4 regions of the Desulfosporosinus sp. Sb-LF genome follow, and region 1 is predicted to be linked to each of the others. Evidence: riboswitches for the same ligand, from Rfam matches in the RefSeq annotation. Region 1 holds a riboswitch; each other region holds the start of a gene.

Region 1 (4,216 bases):
ACGTTCCGACCCACGCTAAGGAAGACTTTCGTTTACGGGTAGAAGACTTGGCCAAGGCCTATACGCCTAAAGCCAAGCTCTTAGTTCTATCCTACCCAAATAATCCGACTGGTGCGATCATGAATCGTGAGGATCTTCTCCCTATCGCGGACTTTGTGACTGAACATGATCTTCTCGTCTTAGCTGATGATATTTATTCAGATCTTACCTATGGCGGAACTCATGTCTCGTTTGCTAGTTTGCCCGGCATGCATGACCGCACTCTCTTTGTCAGTGGTTTTTCAAAATCCTACGCCATGACTGGATGGAGAATCGGGTATGTTGCCGGACATAAAGACCTTATCGGTGGGATGACACGTATTCATCAATACACCATGCTCTGCGCTCCCATCACGGGACAAATCGCGGCCTTAGAAGCGTTACGTTCTGCCTCTGAAGCCAAAAACGAAATGGTTACGGCTTATGATCGGCGACGCCGTCTAATGGTTCATGGTTTTCGGCAAATGGGCCTCGACTGTTTCGAACCCTTAGGGGCTTTCTATGTTTTCCCGGACATATCTAAAACAAATTTGTCCTCTGAAGAGTTTGCCGAAGAACTTTTAAAGGCAGAAAATGTAGCCGTCGTTCCAGGAACCGCCTTCGGGCCCTCCGGAGAAGGACATATTCGCTGTTCTTACGCCTATTCATTGGAACAACTTCAGGAAGCACTCAAACGCATCGCGCATTTTGTTCAGTCAAGATTAGGTTAACTTTAAAAAGCCTGATTGATCAGACCTTTAGGGACTGATCAATCAGGCTTTTTTGACAACCACGCAAGTCAAGTACTATTATGAGTGAGGCAAGGAGACTGTTCACTGCCTCACTTTCTTGCAATGAATTCAAATTTTTTCGGCTAAAGCTGATAGTGCGATTGCCGACGATGTCAAAGTTTCAATGGTCGCTCCAATTTCCTCAACAGCAGCAGAGACTTCCTGTGTATTACCACCTACCTGTTCTAACTCCACTGTCATCTTACCGACAAGGCCTTGTATGCTACCGATAATTTTTCGTATATCTTTTGCCGAGGTGGCACTTGATATTGCCATCGCCCGAATTTCCGAGGCTACCACAGCAAATCCTCTCCCAACCTCACCCGCTCTAGAAGCCTCGATCGAAGCGTTAAGTCCAAGAACTTTTGTATCGCTAGCCACGGAATTTATGTATTCTACAACTTCTTCCATTTGTAATGCTTTTTCATTAACTTCTTGGGATTGTATCGTAAGGGCTTGTCCGCCATCTGCAAGAGCTTGAGCTGAAGCAGCAATATTCTCCATAGCAGCTGAAACTTGCTCCAAAGATTCTGAAAGTTCTTTGGCCAAGGAAGGCAATTTTTCTAGGGCATATTCCCTTTCATTTGAACCTGTCGTGGCAATTCCACCGATTATGACACCATTTTCTCTAATCGGATATGCTATTCCAGTGTAAGCGACTCCTAAGACTTCAGCCCCAACCATTTTTTCCACCTTTTCACCGGTTCGAAGGCATTGATACGACGTAGTCGTAGCCGGTAATATGTCGCCAGCTTTGAAAGGCAGATTGATAACGGAACCCATTTTAATATGAATATATTTCTCAAGATCAAATAAGAAAACCGATGTTTTCCCAAAATCAGTTTCAAAAATCACATCAACCATTTGTACATAATCTTCTATCATCGCAATTCCTCCTAACAATTATTTGGCATAGACTATCTTGAATATCGGCTTATCCAATGTCAGCGGAACTCAACCAAGTTAAAACGTCATCGGAAAAAAGTCTTTCAATATTTATTACTGGAATAATATTCTCATTTGTTTTAATGATTTCTTTAATTGTGCCTTGATGTATAATACTAGGGACTTTTTCAATGGAGTTGCATTCGAGAATTTCAACGACATCATCGACCCATAGTCCTATTTTCTCAGTCTCTTTGGTCGACTCAAAAATCATGATTCTGGGCTCCCCTTCATCAGTGGGTGCTATTACAAATTTCTTTCTCAAATCCACAATGGTAACAACTCCATCACGTACTTTTGCAATCCCCTGAACGAATTCCGGTGCACCCAAAAGTTCTATAACTTTCACGGGCTTGATGATCTCTCGAACAGAACTCATTTCCACAGCATAGTCTTGCAACCCCAATTTAAACTGGATGAATTGTTTCATTTCGTCCATTCATATTACTCCTTTCTTTTTTTACTCCCCCACAAATTAAAATGCCATGCTCTTATGAAAAGCATGGCAAATTCGTTGGCAACCTGGCAATCGTTAGGTATACCTCTACGACCCATAGCTTTGCGTCCTTAGCTTTCACTAAGTTTGCCATTTTTCTAAATTTTCAGATTAAATACTTAATTCTTTTTATTTTATTATATCACAATCATTTCTTTATTAGTGCACATTTTTCAAGTTTTTTAAATGGAATTTTATTTACTATTCTCTAATCCTTCTAAATACAAAGCAATGATGGGCGGAACTATTTTATTCTTTTCATGTTCTGCTAACCATACTTTATCACCTCGGTCTAGCCCATTCCGTAAGGCTAAAAAGGCATTTCTCTGAAGAATTCCTTTTCCACGCCAACCTGCTGCAGTTCCTTTAAAACGTTGGTGAAACTCTCCTTTCGTTAAATTAAGAGTTTCCCGCAGGTCAACACCACGTCGTAGTGAAGATGGAGCTGAGGAAGAGGTCGCTTGTTGTTCCTCAGCCAGCCGCTTTTGATTATGTGGGCATACTTCCTGGCAGGTGTCACATCCAAAAACCCGTAACCCAAGGCCCCTGCGTTCCTTCTGAGTAAGCACCTCTTTGCTCTGTGTGAGATAGGAAATGCAGTGTTTTGCCGCAAATGGTTCTTTTCCGATGATCTGCGCCGGACATGCTTCAACACATCTTTGGCAGCTTCCGCATTGGTTGATCATTGGATAGTCCGGTTTGATCTCTCGATCCAGTAAAAGTAAAGCCAGTGTGACAAACGAACCATATCCTGGAATAATGAGCTGTTGGTTTTGCCCAATCCATCCAATCCCTGCCCGAAACGCGAAGGCACGCTCAATTAAAGGTCCTGTATCCACTTGACTGTGGAAGCTTCCCGTCCACCCATTGACAACCATTATATTGATAAGTTGTTTTATCTTATTTTGAAGGACCTGATGATAGTCCTCTCCAACCGCCGAACGAGCAATGATACCCTCTCCTTCCAAAGGAGGAGTTGTAAGAGGAAGTGGATAGGCAACGGCAACGACTGTCTTGCAGTATTCCCAAACCACTCGAGGATCAATTCGTTGCCTGATCTCCTTGATCTCAAAGGGAGTTGCCACCTCTTTTTCGAAACGTGTTTCTAACAAGGGTGCGAGGTCCTCGATCGATTCCGCGGTAGTAAACCCTACAGAGGCAAAGCCCAACTCGCTCCCCCATCGTTTAATGTTTGTCTTCCAACTTATTTGTTCATTAGGTTTCAATGAAGATCCTCCCCGAATACTCTCACAGCGTTCGTGTGACGTTATACCCTCGTAAATCTTGTTTAATTTTTCGAAACTGGCCTTCTAAGACAAGAAAAGCTTCAATAACTTCGGGATCGAAGTGTGTACCCCGTCCCTCAATAATGATATTTCGGCTTTTCTCATGGGAAAAGGCGGGCTTATAACAACGTTCTGAAGTTAATGCATCATACACATCTGCTAAGGCCATAATTCTGGCACTAAGGGGAATAGACTTACCCTTAAGATTTTGTGGATACCCTGAACCATCCCATTTCTCATGATGACTTAGGGTAATCTCCATCGCCATAGTGATAAAAGCATTCTCTGGATAATGTTCTAGCATGGTTTGCAAGGTTTTTGAGCCAACGACAGTATGGGTTTTCATGATTCCGAACTCTTCTGGAGTTAATTTACCAGGTTTAAGCAAAATTTTATCGGAGATGGCTACTTTACCAATGTCATGCAGCGAAGAGGCAAAGTAAATATTATCCACAAAGGAGTTATCAATTTCCGTATCCACTGCACACTGTACGCGAAGCTGCTCAGTGAGGATGCTACAGAACACTCGGGTACGTTCGATATGCTGTCCTGTTTCATCATCCCGTACTTCTGCTAACTTGGAGAATGCCAGAATTGTAGCCAGTTGTGTTTTAAACAGTGCGTCCTTAGTGACGAGTATTTCCTTAATTTGTTCATCCACTAAACTTTGTAGATTATGA
Region 2 (4,216 bases), on a different contig from region 1:
GAACTCAAAATAAACACTCCTCTTTCTCGATATCAAGTCATCCGATTCCCAAAACCCCTGTAATCTCCAAACTATCAGATAACCCCAATTCATAATTTGCGTTTCATACCATCTTAATATAGTAGTTTTTTCATCTTAAAGCAAACTTCCCACAAGTTCACAACGCACAACTTCTCGTCGAGTGGGGAGATACATCACTTTTACTTGATCTTCAATCTTAAGCTTGTCATAGACATTTTTGTCAACATAGAGTTGTTTTTGTTCTGTCCCGCTACGAACCACTAAAGCAAAAGCTTTGAAGCCTGAATCATAGGCTTTTTCCAGAACCGAACCCTGGATAAAACTTGGTTGAGCTAACCAATCTGGTTGAGAAAAGAATAACAGTTTTGTATAGATTCCTAAAACCCCAACCCATATAAAGGCCTTCCCAGCTAATAGGAGAAAACCCCAAGCATCGCGGGCATAACGCCAAGTCCCCACCGATTTCCAAACCAGTCGAGAAACGACAACACCCCATATCAAAAAGAGTACGACTAAATTTGGCCAGGTCGTACTCCAAAGATAACTATAGTACTCTACCATTTTTTACCTCTTTTTACTACTCTGGCTTAACGAATTGTTCTTTGCTACACTACTACACTACAGTTCGGACAAACATTAGGGCGAAAACGGCCTTCAGAGTTGCACCAAATTGGGAACATTTCCAAATTGGCGGATGATTTTGTCCTCCTTAATTAGAGTCATTATTAAGTATAGTTAATAATAACAGCATTTATAAAGATTCGCAATACTCATATTAGTTATCAAAAGAGTCTATAAGATCAAAGATTATTATTAAAAACTCTAATAATCCATGTTGTAACCAATAGGTTTTTTCCTCAAAAATGCTAAAATACTTTCGCCACTTTCTGGGAGAAGACCCCACGAAGTGGCGAATCTCGCTGTGCAACTTAAATGTCAGAGAGGGGTTGATTTTGAAATTATTTATATCACAATGAAGGTGCTGTGATGTTGCCAGCTGTCAGTGTGATCTCTGAGAAGGCGACTATTTTACCGGTTCCATCCACTTCATAAACATTTACATACTTATTTGTTGTTGCATCTACTCCGGTTAGGTCACTACCCGCTGTATACGCCTTTCCACTAGCTGTGGCTCCTAGGGCCGGCAGTGGCGTTACTTTGCTAACCACTTGTACTTTGAATGTATCTCCAGAGTTATTTGCAACTAACGTCAATTTTGTACTTCCTGCCGAAGCTCCGATATCCGCTACTGGTAAGGTAGTCAAAACAGGTGCTGCAATGTTATTGGCTGTTAGTTTAAATTCCTTGAAGGCTACGATATTACTGGTTCCATCCACTTCGTAAACGTCTATATACTTATCTACATCTACGCCGGTTATGTCATTGCCAGATGTATATATCGTGGTTCCAGTTGGAAGAGTTCCTCCAGTAACCGGCAGGGTACTAATTGCTGCAGTATTTATTAGGTATTGGAATGTATCCCCCTTTTTCAGAGGTGTTAGGGTCAATTTTGTAGTCACTGCTGCACTTCCAGGAGTTGCTGTTGCGGTTTTCACTACAGGTGCTGTAATGTTGCCGGCTGTCAGTGTGATCTCTGAGAAGGCGACTATTTTACCGGTTCCATCCACTTCATAAACATTTACATACTTATTTGTTGTTGCATCTACTCCGGTTAGGTCACTACCCGCTGTATACGCCTTTCCACTAGCTGTGGCTCCTAGGGCCGGCAGTGGCGTTACTTTGCTAACCACTTGTACTTTGAATGTATCTCCAGAGTTATTTGCAACTAACGTCAATTTTGTACTTCCTGCCGAAGCTCCGATATCCGCTACTGGTAAGGTAGTCAAAACAGGTGCTGCAATGTTATTGGCTGTTAGTTTAAATTCCTTGAAGGCTACGATATTACTGGTTCCATCCACTTCGTAAACGTCTATATACTTATCTACATCTACGCCGGTTATGTCATTGCCAGATGTATATATCGTGGTTCCAGTTGGAAGAGTTCCTCCAGTAACCGGCAGGGTACTAATTGCTGCAGTATTTATTAGGTATTGGAATGTATCCCCCTTTTTCAGAGGTGTTAGGGTCAATTTTGTAGTCACTGCTGCACTTCCAGGAGTTGCTGTTGCGGTATTTGCATCAGCCCTTTTAGAGTCAATTACTAGACTCGATATGAGCGATGTAACTAATATACCAACAACTAGACCCCAATTTAAACACGGTTTTATAAGAACTCGAAGCTTAGCATACAGTACAGTCATGTTTTCTTACCTCCTATTTTAGTAATTAAATCTCTCTGCTTCTCTACTGGTTCCTCTATTGAATTATAATGTGTAAATAATAAATCCCTTCTACGTTACCGAAGAGGGGATTCTACACTCTTGTTGTTCGGTAGCCCGGCGATCTTAGATTACCTTAGACCCGTGGCTTTGCGTCCCTATCTTTCGATAGGTTTGCTTTTTTCGGATAGGGTTATATTTGTTTGATTAACATATTATCTATATCGTAAGGTTCTCTTAGAAACTTTACACTTCCTAACAGAAGTTTCTTTAAACTTAGAACAGTGACAGTTACGTTTGATGTTGTCATTAATTATGTTAAATTAGCAAATTTGAATAGCAACAACCTCATTGCCCCTATAATTATATAGCAGACTCCATATCCAGTGAATAAACGTTTTCAGCAGAATCAATAACCTTAATCTGTAATTTTTTCCCTATTAGAGCACTTGGTAATTTCGCAACAAATTTTCCATTTTTATCAGGTTTAGAAGTTGTGAGTAAAAATGGAGTTGCTGGGACCGTGTCATAGATATATACTATGGCATCACTGTTAACACTTCCATCTATTTCTTTCGTTGTCGCATCAATACCATTTAATCCGCCTGACCCATCGTCCTTCACAGACTTAGACTCATCAAGCAGAAGTCCCAGTTTATTTATGGGGTCTTCTAGATTGATGGTCTCCAATGGAGTAGCCATTTGACCTGCCGTTACGGTTAATTTATAGCTGTGTTTCTTATATTGAGGTCCATTTCCATCAACCAATAATGTGTAACTACCAGTGGGCAAATAAACCTTAAATTCCCCATTTATATCCGTTGTTGTTGTCCATGTTGTAGTGGTATTCGATACTTTTACAGGTATACCCCATGTTTCTTCTGTTAGACTGGCCCTGTTAGTACTTCCTCCGATAGAACCTGATTTCCCGCCATCTACTCCAGCTTTAGATGGAATAACTAAACTTACAGTCTTTACCGTTACAGTTGGTGTTGCTGTTGTTCCAGTCGTTGGAATTTTAATAGCGGGCACTTTAATAGTGGGTATTTTTATAGATCGAGTATTCATCACACCATTATCAACGCTGAACAAATTCAGAGAATAATCGCCATCAGCATAAATAATAAAAGTATACTTCCCTGTTAACAAATCGCTTGAAAACGGACCAATGCGGTCGCCACTTGGCCCTTGAAGGGATAGTTTTCCTGCAAGATCAGGTGTAACAGAGGGTTTGACATCGTAAGTAACTGTGACTACAAGATTTACGCTAGAGGTAAAGGCGGAAGGTACTATCACTGAGAATGGAACAATAATCGTCTCACTAAGTTGCCCACTAACCTCGGACATAACGCCTTCCGTAATATATAAGTTATAATCCCCCCCCGAATAGGCTTTAGACGGCGTCACAGTTACAGAGAGACCATCGGGGGATAGTTTAATCGTTGTTGCGACCTTGGTTTGTTTGCTATCAGTGACGTAAACAGTATCGCTACTCACACTCGTACTCAAGAGTGGGGCATTAAACGAAATCGTCCAAACCTTATTAACATCTGTTGTTGTAATAGCCGGCCATATCTTAAAACCCGTGGTAGAAGTAGCCGCAAACACCGACGATACGGATAGAAATAACAAAGTGATTACTAAAAGTATAGCAATCCACCAGGTTTTCTTAACCACGATTCCATCCTTCCTTGCTGTGAATTCTAAGCTTCCCAATTTTTTCGATTCAACTCTGCCATAATCTTCTGCACATAGTCCTGAGTTTCCTTATATGGTGGAACCCCCTGGTATTTATCAACTGCTCCCGGTCCGGCATTATAAGCTGCTAAAGTCATCGGAACATCTCCCTGAAAACGGTCTAGTAAGTCCTTTAAGAAATGTGTTCCCCCATCCAGGTTTTGTTTCGCGTCGTAGGC
Region 3 (4,216 bases), on a different contig from region 1:
TCCAATTTTTTCCTGGTCATATTTTGAAATTACTGCCATTTCAAAACTCACTTGTGGTTTTTCTTTCCAATCACATACAACTTTATTTAAATGCTTTTGGGCTTTCTCTACATTCATGACATCATTGGGCATATATCTCATTATTTCTTCATTAGAATAAAGACTCATAATAATACCCAAGTCGTTTTCATAAAATGGTCGCATTGTTAATCTTTCTGTTTCAATCATTAATTACACCTTTCAAATTTCGATTTATCAGTTTAATAAAATATTGCTTGAGAGCATCGACCCAAAGTACCGGATAGACTTTATCCAGCCTTCGGGTACGAAAGGCTTCAACCTGTTCGTTCAGTTCTTTGGCTATGATCGATACTTGACTTCGCGACATGGATTCAATGCCTAAAGACTTGGTGAGTTTCTCGATTTTCCGGGTGGATACGCCATTTACATAGGCTTCTTGAATAACGTTCAATAAGGCCAGTTCAGAGCGTTTGTCAGCTTCTGGCTATTCTCATTAATTCAGACCGATGTTCTTGTGCCATCCGGCCAAGCATTCCTAAACTATCCGGACACCGTTCCTACGGTATCCGGCCGGCGTTCTTATCTCATCCGGCCAATGGCCGGCACCTCATTGCATGGAGTTTAACATAGATTATACGGTTACGCTATCACCTCCTTCATTTTGTGGATGGTTAGGTCTCAAACTTGGACCTTTTAACTCAATTCGGTGGGCACTGTTAACCGTTTGACTTTCCCCATCTTTCACTTCTCAATCTTATGGACTGTTCTAACAGTCACACAAAAGAAAGAGAGGTATGCTAAATGAGCCGCCATAAAACAACCAATTGTACCAGCCTAAATCCAACATCAAGGCCAACAACCCAGTGTGGTCCATTGCCAGGAACAATACTCCGGATATTTATTCCACCTGGCGCAGTTATAAATCTGTTAAACCTTATTGAGGTGGCTTCTCCTAGCGGGGTCTGCTTAATCATTCTTTGCCTTTTCTAGGTGGAGGATCAAGCAGCAGCGCAATTGATGCGCAGTCAATCATTAACGCTGTTCAAGCTCTCATTTTTACATTTTCCATAGAAACAATTTGGCTTGTGGTTTATGAATTAGCTCTTCTCTCATTACTTTAAAATCTCAAACATAATCCCCTCAATTCCGGAAATACTGTTTTAGGGTAAATATTTAAGGAGGCGTTCTTTTTGAGCCATAAAGATGAAGCTACTAGAGAAGATTTGGCCAGTGAATTAGAAGAACTTAAAGATAAATATTCCAAGTTGGAACAGGCTTATAATGTGTTATTAAACCAGAACACCCAAGATCAATCATTTGGATTATTGCACACACAAAGACAACAAAATCAAATAACCTAAGTACAAAACATGATAATCCGTTTCACTAAACAAAAGGGAGAGCTGGTAGCTCTCCCTTTTACATTCTTCATAAAAACCATTTACGGGTGCTCAAACTCAGATTGACATAAAGATGAGGTCAAACTATATATTTCCATATTGCTCCACATAACTCAGCTTGTGCATATCATGTACTATCTCAAGCAAAGGAGGAAATGCAAATGGCATCCGGTGATGTAGATGATTGTTGCAGACCAAGACACCATTTTACTGAAGGAATCGCAAAACGCAAATATCCCTCCCCCCACAATTTGAGCTATGGCCTTTTTTACTAAAAAGAATCTCATCACTTGGGTTGTAGGAGAAAGAATAAACTAGTAAAACGTCGTTTCTAATCATAATGATTAATTAAATGTCATAATAAAGTAAATATACACTATAATGAAATTAGTTTGTTGTACTTCAGCATATTATGTATTATACTACGTTTCAGTGATGCTTAGGTCCTACTAAAGTAGACTTGGATGGTCCTTAGGTAATTTAATATTCTGCGATAAGGGCAAACTCAGTGAGAACTGAGGACGCAAAGCCACGGGTCTTACCTTAAGTGTTTAAGATAGCCGGGTTACCGAACGAACAAAATTCTGTCGCCGATCATTGATTTAAGGCGTCATTTTTGTTTTATAAGGGGGGAGGAAATTTCTATAAATTTTTAACCTTATATCTGTAACTAATAATGAATGGTCGCATAAAGAGACTTGCCTTATAAATCAAATATATTTTAAAACATAAGTATAGGGGTAGCAACGGGAGGAGGGTAAGACCAATGTATTGGTCGTTGGAACGCATACAAGCAAATTTCGAAACTGGCTTGACGACGAGTGTTGATCTTTTTGATAAAATTGGAGTTCTATTATTGCATAAGGGGCAGCTGGTTACAAAAGGAATACGAGATCTCCTGCAAAAACGAGAAGTTTATGTTTGGAAAGGACCGGAAAACAGCTATCAAGCTGAGAAGGTAAAATCCTTTTCAAAGGATGTGTACATAAAATTAGTAGGTTCTTTATGGGATATTTACCATAAAGCAAAGCTTATTCAACCTGAGCAGATTAAAAGTACGGTGCCACTCGTAGAAACTATTATAAATGAACTAAAACCCATAAATGTCTATTTGAATCTTAATACAGTTCGATTAGACGTAGAGACGTTTAAACATCATGATTATGGAACGTTCGTGCATAGCCTGAACGTCGCTATATTAGCAACACTGACAGGTATGCGTTTGGGATATATAGATAGGAGACTTAAGTATTTGACATTGGGGGCATTGCTTCATGACATTGGAAAGCTTAAGGTGCCAAAGGAAATCTTAAATAAACCAGGTAGTTTAACGGGTAGAGAGTTTGAGGTTATGAAACTACACCCCCTGTTTGGGATGGAAATGCTGAAATATACCCGTTTATTACCAGGAGTGCTAGCAACTATTGAAAAACATCATGAACGTTGGAATGGGACGGGATATCCAAATGGATCAAGAGGAAATAACATTCATCTCGATGCTCAAATTGTAGCAGTTAGCGACGTTTATGAAGCATTAACTGCCGATAGACCATATCGCAAAGGTCTACCGCCCTACCATGCTCTCGAAATGATTCTTGCTTGGTCAGGAAAGGACTTTAACCCGCTAGTGGTACAAGCTTTTCGAGAATCCCTCATTTTGTATCCCGAAAATGCAATCGTTACTCTCAATACCCGAGAAATGGGAGTGATCGCGGCGGTACCCTTGAAAATGCCAACTCGACCTCTTATTCGTCTTTTAATTGATAACAATGGTAGACTTCTCAATAAGGAGATATACGTAGATTTAATGCAGGATTTAACTCGGTTCATAGATCGTGTGGAATTCAAAGAAGTAGGCTGAAAAGAGATGTAGGCATTCATACTGACTAATTAGCCAAAAAATGATGATCATGATATCCAAAGGCCTCCAGCGAAATCTGGAGGCCTTAACTATTTCTCACATCTTCCACAGATACCACTTACACGTACTAATTCCCAACTATGATCCTCTCCCGAAATTTACCTTTTTTTAAACTTTGCGTCCTATAACGAAGGATATGGAAAGCACCCAGTATTGAATCTCTCATTTTCTGTAATACTAACTAAATGTGTTGCCTTGCTATGGATGGCCAAGGCCAAGTGTCCTTATAGCCAGAGATCGCGAGAAAGTCCCACTAAGGAAGAAATTATCGGGCGAATTTAAAGAGAGGATGATTATTAGATGAAGGATAGGACATTATATGGTTTTTTTGCAGGAATTATTGCGGGTATATTGGAGGGAATAGGAAATTTAATATCATATTACTCTAATTTTGCTCAAAGACGTTTACTAGACGAGATGGCTATAATTCTATTTGGTAACAAACCCATAGATAGTTTACAAACCATTACTGCTTTGACAGCACGTACTATTTTTTCTGGCCTTTTAGGTATTCTGTTTGCTCACCTCATGAAATATTTAAATGACGAACATTATTTGTTTAAGGGATGGGTCTACGGGATTAGTCTTATGGGAGTTATTTATAGTATAACAAGTATATTTAAAATGCCAGAATTAGCTTATACACACACTTATACCATCGTTTCTAACTTTCTAGGCGCCTCAATATTTGGATTAGCATTGGCAGAATCTTTGAAACGCTTACTTCTAGTAAGGGATGTGACTAAAGAGTAAAGTCTAGAAAAGAAACATGTTTCGTAAGTTCCTTTAAACTGAGTCCGATATGCACACTGTACTGAACCGCTGCGCGGTGGCTTTTTAAGGCCCTAATTTATTAAGTTTCAAGATATCATCC
Region 4 (4,216 bases), on a different contig from region 1:
TTAGTAGCAATGCCCATGTGATTATGCCTTATCACAGGGTGCTTGACGGTTTGGAAGAAGAAGCTCGTGGGGAACATAAAATTGGTACGACAAAACGAGGTATTGGCCCTTCTTACATGGATAAGGCGTCACGAATTGGAATTCGGATCATTGATCTCTTGGACAAAGATGAGTTCGCTGAAAAACTTCGTTGTAATTTGGTGGAGAAAAATAACTTGTTTGTTAAAGTTTACGGTCAGAAAGCCCTTGAATTCGAAGACATCTATGAAGAATACCAGGGTTACGCCGACCAAATTCGTTCGATGGTGACGGACGGTTCATTGACCATCGATAAAAGCATTCGTGCGGGGGAGAAAGTACTCTTTGAAGGTGCGCAGGGGACTTTACTGGATATTGATCATGGAACATATCCCTATGTTACGTCTTCTAATCCGATTGCTGGAGGAGCGTGTGTTGGCGCAGGCATTGGACCTACTCGAATTAATCGAGTAGTCGGAGTCATTAAAGCGTATACTACTCGTGTCGGAGAAGGCCCTTTCCCTACAGAACTTCTGGATGAGACAGGGGAAGAAATGCGGAAGAATGGCCATGAATTTGGAACAACGACGGGCCGAGCGCGTCGTTGTGGCTGGTTCGATGCGGTCATTGCTCGATATGCTGTTCGAGTAAGCGGAATCTCTGATTTTGCGGTTACAAAACTTGATGTCCTTACGGGGCTTGAAACGCTGAAGATCTGCGTTGGATATAGAGCCAATGAAGAGATCATTCGTGAATTCCCTCAGAGTCAAAAGATCTTCAAACAATGTCAACCTGTCTATGAGGAAATGCCTGGTTGGCAAGAAGACATTACTCAGGTTCGTCGGTTTGAGGATCTACCTCAGGCTGCTCAAAATTACATCCTCAGGATTGAAGAGCTGACTGGGGTTCCAGCAACGTTGGTCGCAATTGGTCCAGGGCGAGAACAGACCATTGTGCGTGGCGAGATCTTTTAGGCTCTAATAAAATACGCTTTATCTACAATTTAAGATAAATTCAGAATAACTATCTTGACAATTAGGATGTTTTCGTGTAATATTTTAATTCGTGGTACAGTTACTTGAGCCATTAGCTCAGTCGGTAGAGCACCTGACTTTTAATCAGGGTGTCCCGCGTTCGAGTCGCGGATGGCTCACCAGTTTTAAATGTGTGTGTACCTGTTTGTTGCACTACAATAGTAATGGGTGATAAGGCAGTATTAGACGTAACGTTTAATACTGTCTTATATTTTTTGGGGTGCATGGTGAGTGAGGAGATAATGGAATTATCTGAATTATTAACACGAAATTTGTTGAGAATGTGTTAAAAAAGTATTTTAAATTACGGATACATGTGTTATAGTTCGATTACAGAATGGAAAAATTAGAAAACTATTACCTTTCTGATGAATTTATATGTTCATACTATTATTCGACAATTACATAAGGATCTTGATAAGGGCAAACTCAGTAAAAGCTGAGGACGCAAAGCTACGGGTCTTCCACGATAGGGTGATGATAGCCGGGATACCAATTAGGAATTCTGTCGCCATGCCTACTCTGGGTGGCGACTTTATTTTTTGTTTTAATTCATAATATTACTATCAGAGGTGCAATAAATTTGATGTATTTGGAAGGGAGATGGGAGTATGACTAAAATAAAACATCGAGTGATTCTTCTGTTATTGACTACTGCATTTATCATGGGTCTGATTCTCGGTGGGTATAACATTTATAATGTAATCGCGACGGAACAAGCTAATGTAACTCAATATCGAAATACTTTATATGAGCAATTTGATCGAACGATTAAACTCGAGGTACAAACCGCTTATAGTTTGGTTCAAGACACTTACAACCGTCAAAAAAATGGAGAGTTAACTCCAGAAGAAGCCAAAAAGAAAGCGGCTGATCTAGTTAGAAATTTAAGATTTGATAAAGATAACTATTTCTGGATTGACACGACTGACGGAATGAATGTCGTCCTTCTAGGAAGAGATACCTCTGAAGGCAAGTCACGATTTGATGGCAAGGACAGTCAGGGTAAATTTTTTGTTCAGGAATTTATTACTCATGGTACTCAAGCAGGTGGCGGTTATACAGACTATACCTTTGCTAAACCAAATCAAACTGAAGCCTTGCCTAAAAGAAGTTATACATTATTGTTTCAACCCTATAATTGGGTGATCGGAACAGGAAACTGGGTTGATGATATTAATAAACTTGTCTATGAGAAACAATTGGATTATAAACAAAAGGGTAAGATCAGTATCATCTATACCATAGTATCCATTCTATTCGCTTTTGGATTTTCTCTTATCTTAGGCACTTTTTTAAGTAATAAGATTTCAAAACAGATTACTGAGATTGCTGAGAATGCTGAAGAAATAGCTAGAGGTAATTTAAAAGTTGGTAACCTCAAAAATAACTCAAAAGATGAGCTAGGTCAACTTGGTAGAGCTTTTAGAACCATGACAGATAACCTAGTAAATCTTGTTCAACAAGTGTCATCATCCTCAACTCAAGTTGCAGCATCATCGCAACATCTAAGTTCCGGAGCAGAAGAATCTGCAAAGGCCTCCCAACAGGTGGCTATGGCTATTATGGAAGTCTCCCTAGGGGCAGAAAGACAACTTAATGCAGTTGATGAGACATCTGCAATTGTGCAGCAAATGTCAGCAGGGATACAGCAAATGCTAGAGAACGCCAAAGTTGCCGTTAAATCCTCCGAAGACACGGCCCTTTCAGCTGTAGCAGGGAGTCAGGCGATTGATAAAACCATTCAGCAAATGATTAATATTGAAAAAACAGTGACAGGATCAGCAGAGGTGGTTTTGAATCTAGGGGAACGTTCTAAGGAAATTGGACAGATCGTAGATACCATATCAGCCATTGCTTCCCAGACGAATCTGCTCGCTTTAAACGCCGCAATTGAGGCTGCACGAGCAGGGGAGCAAGGGAGGGGTTTTGCTGTTGTAGCGGATGAAGTCCGTAAATTGGCAGAACAATCGCAAGAAGCCTCACAACAAATTGCCTCACTGATTCACGTCATTCAACAAGACACACAGAAAGCGGTCTTATCGATCAACGAGGGAACGCATCAGGTTAAACTCGGGACGATGGTCGCTGAGACAGCAGGCCAAGCATTCAATGAAATTACTGCCTTGGTTAATAATGTTTCGACGCAAGTAGGGGAAATCTCAGAGGAGATTCAACAAATGGCCGCGGGGAGCGCAAGAATAGTCTCATCTGTGGCTGATATTCATGACACTAGTCGAAACATTACAGGACAGACACAGTCTGTGTCTGCTGCAACGGAGGAACAATCAGCATCGGTTGAGGAAATTGCCTCTTCCAGTCAGGTTCTGGCTCAATTGGCAGAAGAGTTGCAGGAAACCATAAAGAAATTTAATATTTAGATACAGAAATAAAAAAATATTTATTAAAGACTCAAAGAGTACTTGACAGAAGACAACCTTTCCTGTAAAATTCATATTTGTGAGCAAGGTTTGGAAATACCCTAAACATTGAACATGGCCCGTTGGTCAAGCGGTCTAAGACACCGCCCTTTCACGGCGGTTACACGGGTTCGAATCCCGTACGGGTCACCATTACAATTATGCCTCGGTAGCTCAGTCGGTAGAGCAGAGGACTGAAAATCCTCGTGTCGGCGGTTCGATTCCGTCCTGAGGCACCACTGTTATATCAAGCGGACGTGGCTCAGCGGTAGAGCATTGGCTTCCCAAGCCGAGGATCGCGAGTTCGAATCTCGTCGTCCGCTCCATATGAAATGTAGGCACTGCAAAGAATTGCGGTGCTTTTTGTTATTATTTCCATTGTTTTTAATAAGAACCGTGATACCCTTGTTAACTCCTTGACAATCACAGTGTCACCAGTTTGTAAATCTTCGAGTAGTCGCTGTAATTCTGGTCTATCCTTCGTAGTGGCCTCGACCTTCTCTTGATAAATCAAACCACAGCCTGCTTCCTTTAATGAAACTACCAACTGCCTTGATATTGGTGCGTATTGTGCCTTCTTATTCTTGGTATGTATATAAGCTATCAGTTCATTTTCCCAGTCCATATCGCCTATCCTAACGCTTGTGAGAGTAGATAGTTTACAGCCAGTACCCAGTAATTTAAGACTTCCCTCGTATGTCTTAGTGCTGTGTTGATAGAGGTCGGTGCAATATTCCTTTTCTG

The links. Region 1 has a riboswitch for cyclic di-GMP ahead of E4K68_RS13115 (chemotaxis protein CheW). Riboswitches for the same ligand answer to the same signal wherever they lie in the genome.
Region 2: another riboswitch for cyclic di-GMP. It lies ahead of E4K68_RS10725 (hypothetical protein); the one in region 1 lies ahead of E4K68_RS13115 (chemotaxis protein CheW).
Region 3: another riboswitch for cyclic di-GMP. It lies ahead of E4K68_RS02120 (HD-GYP domain-containing protein); the one in region 1 lies ahead of E4K68_RS13115 (chemotaxis protein CheW).
Region 4: another riboswitch for cyclic di-GMP. It lies ahead of E4K68_RS04110 (methyl-accepting chemotaxis protein); the one in region 1 lies ahead of E4K68_RS13115 (chemotaxis protein CheW).

Annotation. Positions count from the first base shown of each region.
Region 1 is NZ_SPQR01000008.1:48,185-52,400, reverse strand. Features, by position in the region: gene E4K68_RS13125 (aminotransferase class I/II-fold pyridoxal phosphate-dependent enzyme) at 1-749, shown strand, start outside; gene E4K68_RS13120 (methyl-accepting chemotaxis protein) at 879-1,694, opposite strand; gene E4K68_RS13115 (chemotaxis protein CheW) at 1,744-2,193, opposite strand; cyclic di-GMP riboswitch class I at 2,268-2,352, opposite strand; gene queG (tRNA epoxyqueuosine(34) reductase QueG) at 2,445-3,476, opposite strand; gene E4K68_RS13105 (HD domain-containing phosphohydrolase) at 3,499-4,216, opposite strand, start outside.
Region 2 is NZ_SPQR01000006.1:156,407-160,622, reverse strand. Features, by position in the region: gene E4K68_RS10735 (DUF362 domain-containing protein) at 1-8, opposite strand, end outside; gene E4K68_RS10730 (hypothetical protein) at 136-582, opposite strand; gene E4K68_RS10725 (hypothetical protein) at 990-2,282, opposite strand; cyclic di-GMP riboswitch class I at 2,409-2,489, opposite strand; gene E4K68_RS10720 (hypothetical protein) at 2,664-3,977, opposite strand; gene E4K68_RS10715 (lytic transglycosylase domain-containing protein) at 4,004-4,216, opposite strand, start outside.
Region 3 is NZ_SPQR01000001.1:429,195-433,410, reverse strand. Features, by position in the region: gene E4K68_RS02135 (GNAT family N-acetyltransferase) at 1-228, opposite strand, end outside; partial or broken gene E4K68_RS02130 (transposase) at 278-493, opposite strand; gene E4K68_RS20240 (hypothetical protein) at 819-995, opposite strand; gene E4K68_RS20235 (hypothetical protein) at 1,212-1,382, shown strand; cyclic di-GMP riboswitch class I at 1,910-1,994, shown strand; gene E4K68_RS02120 (HD-GYP domain-containing protein) at 2,188-3,282, shown strand; gene E4K68_RS02115 (hypothetical protein) at 3,643-4,095, shown strand.
Region 4 is NZ_SPQR01000002.1:276,178-280,393, reverse strand. Features, by position in the region: gene E4K68_RS04120 (adenylosuccinate synthase) at 1-992, shown strand, start outside; tRNA gene E4K68_RS04115 (tRNA-Lys) at 1,099-1,174, shown strand; cyclic di-GMP riboswitch class I at 1,465-1,549, shown strand; gene E4K68_RS04110 (methyl-accepting chemotaxis protein) at 1,664-3,433, shown strand; tRNA gene E4K68_RS04105 (tRNA-Glu) at 3,550-3,625, shown strand; tRNA gene E4K68_RS04100 (tRNA-Phe) at 3,636-3,711, shown strand; tRNA gene E4K68_RS04095 (tRNA-Gly) at 3,724-3,798, shown strand.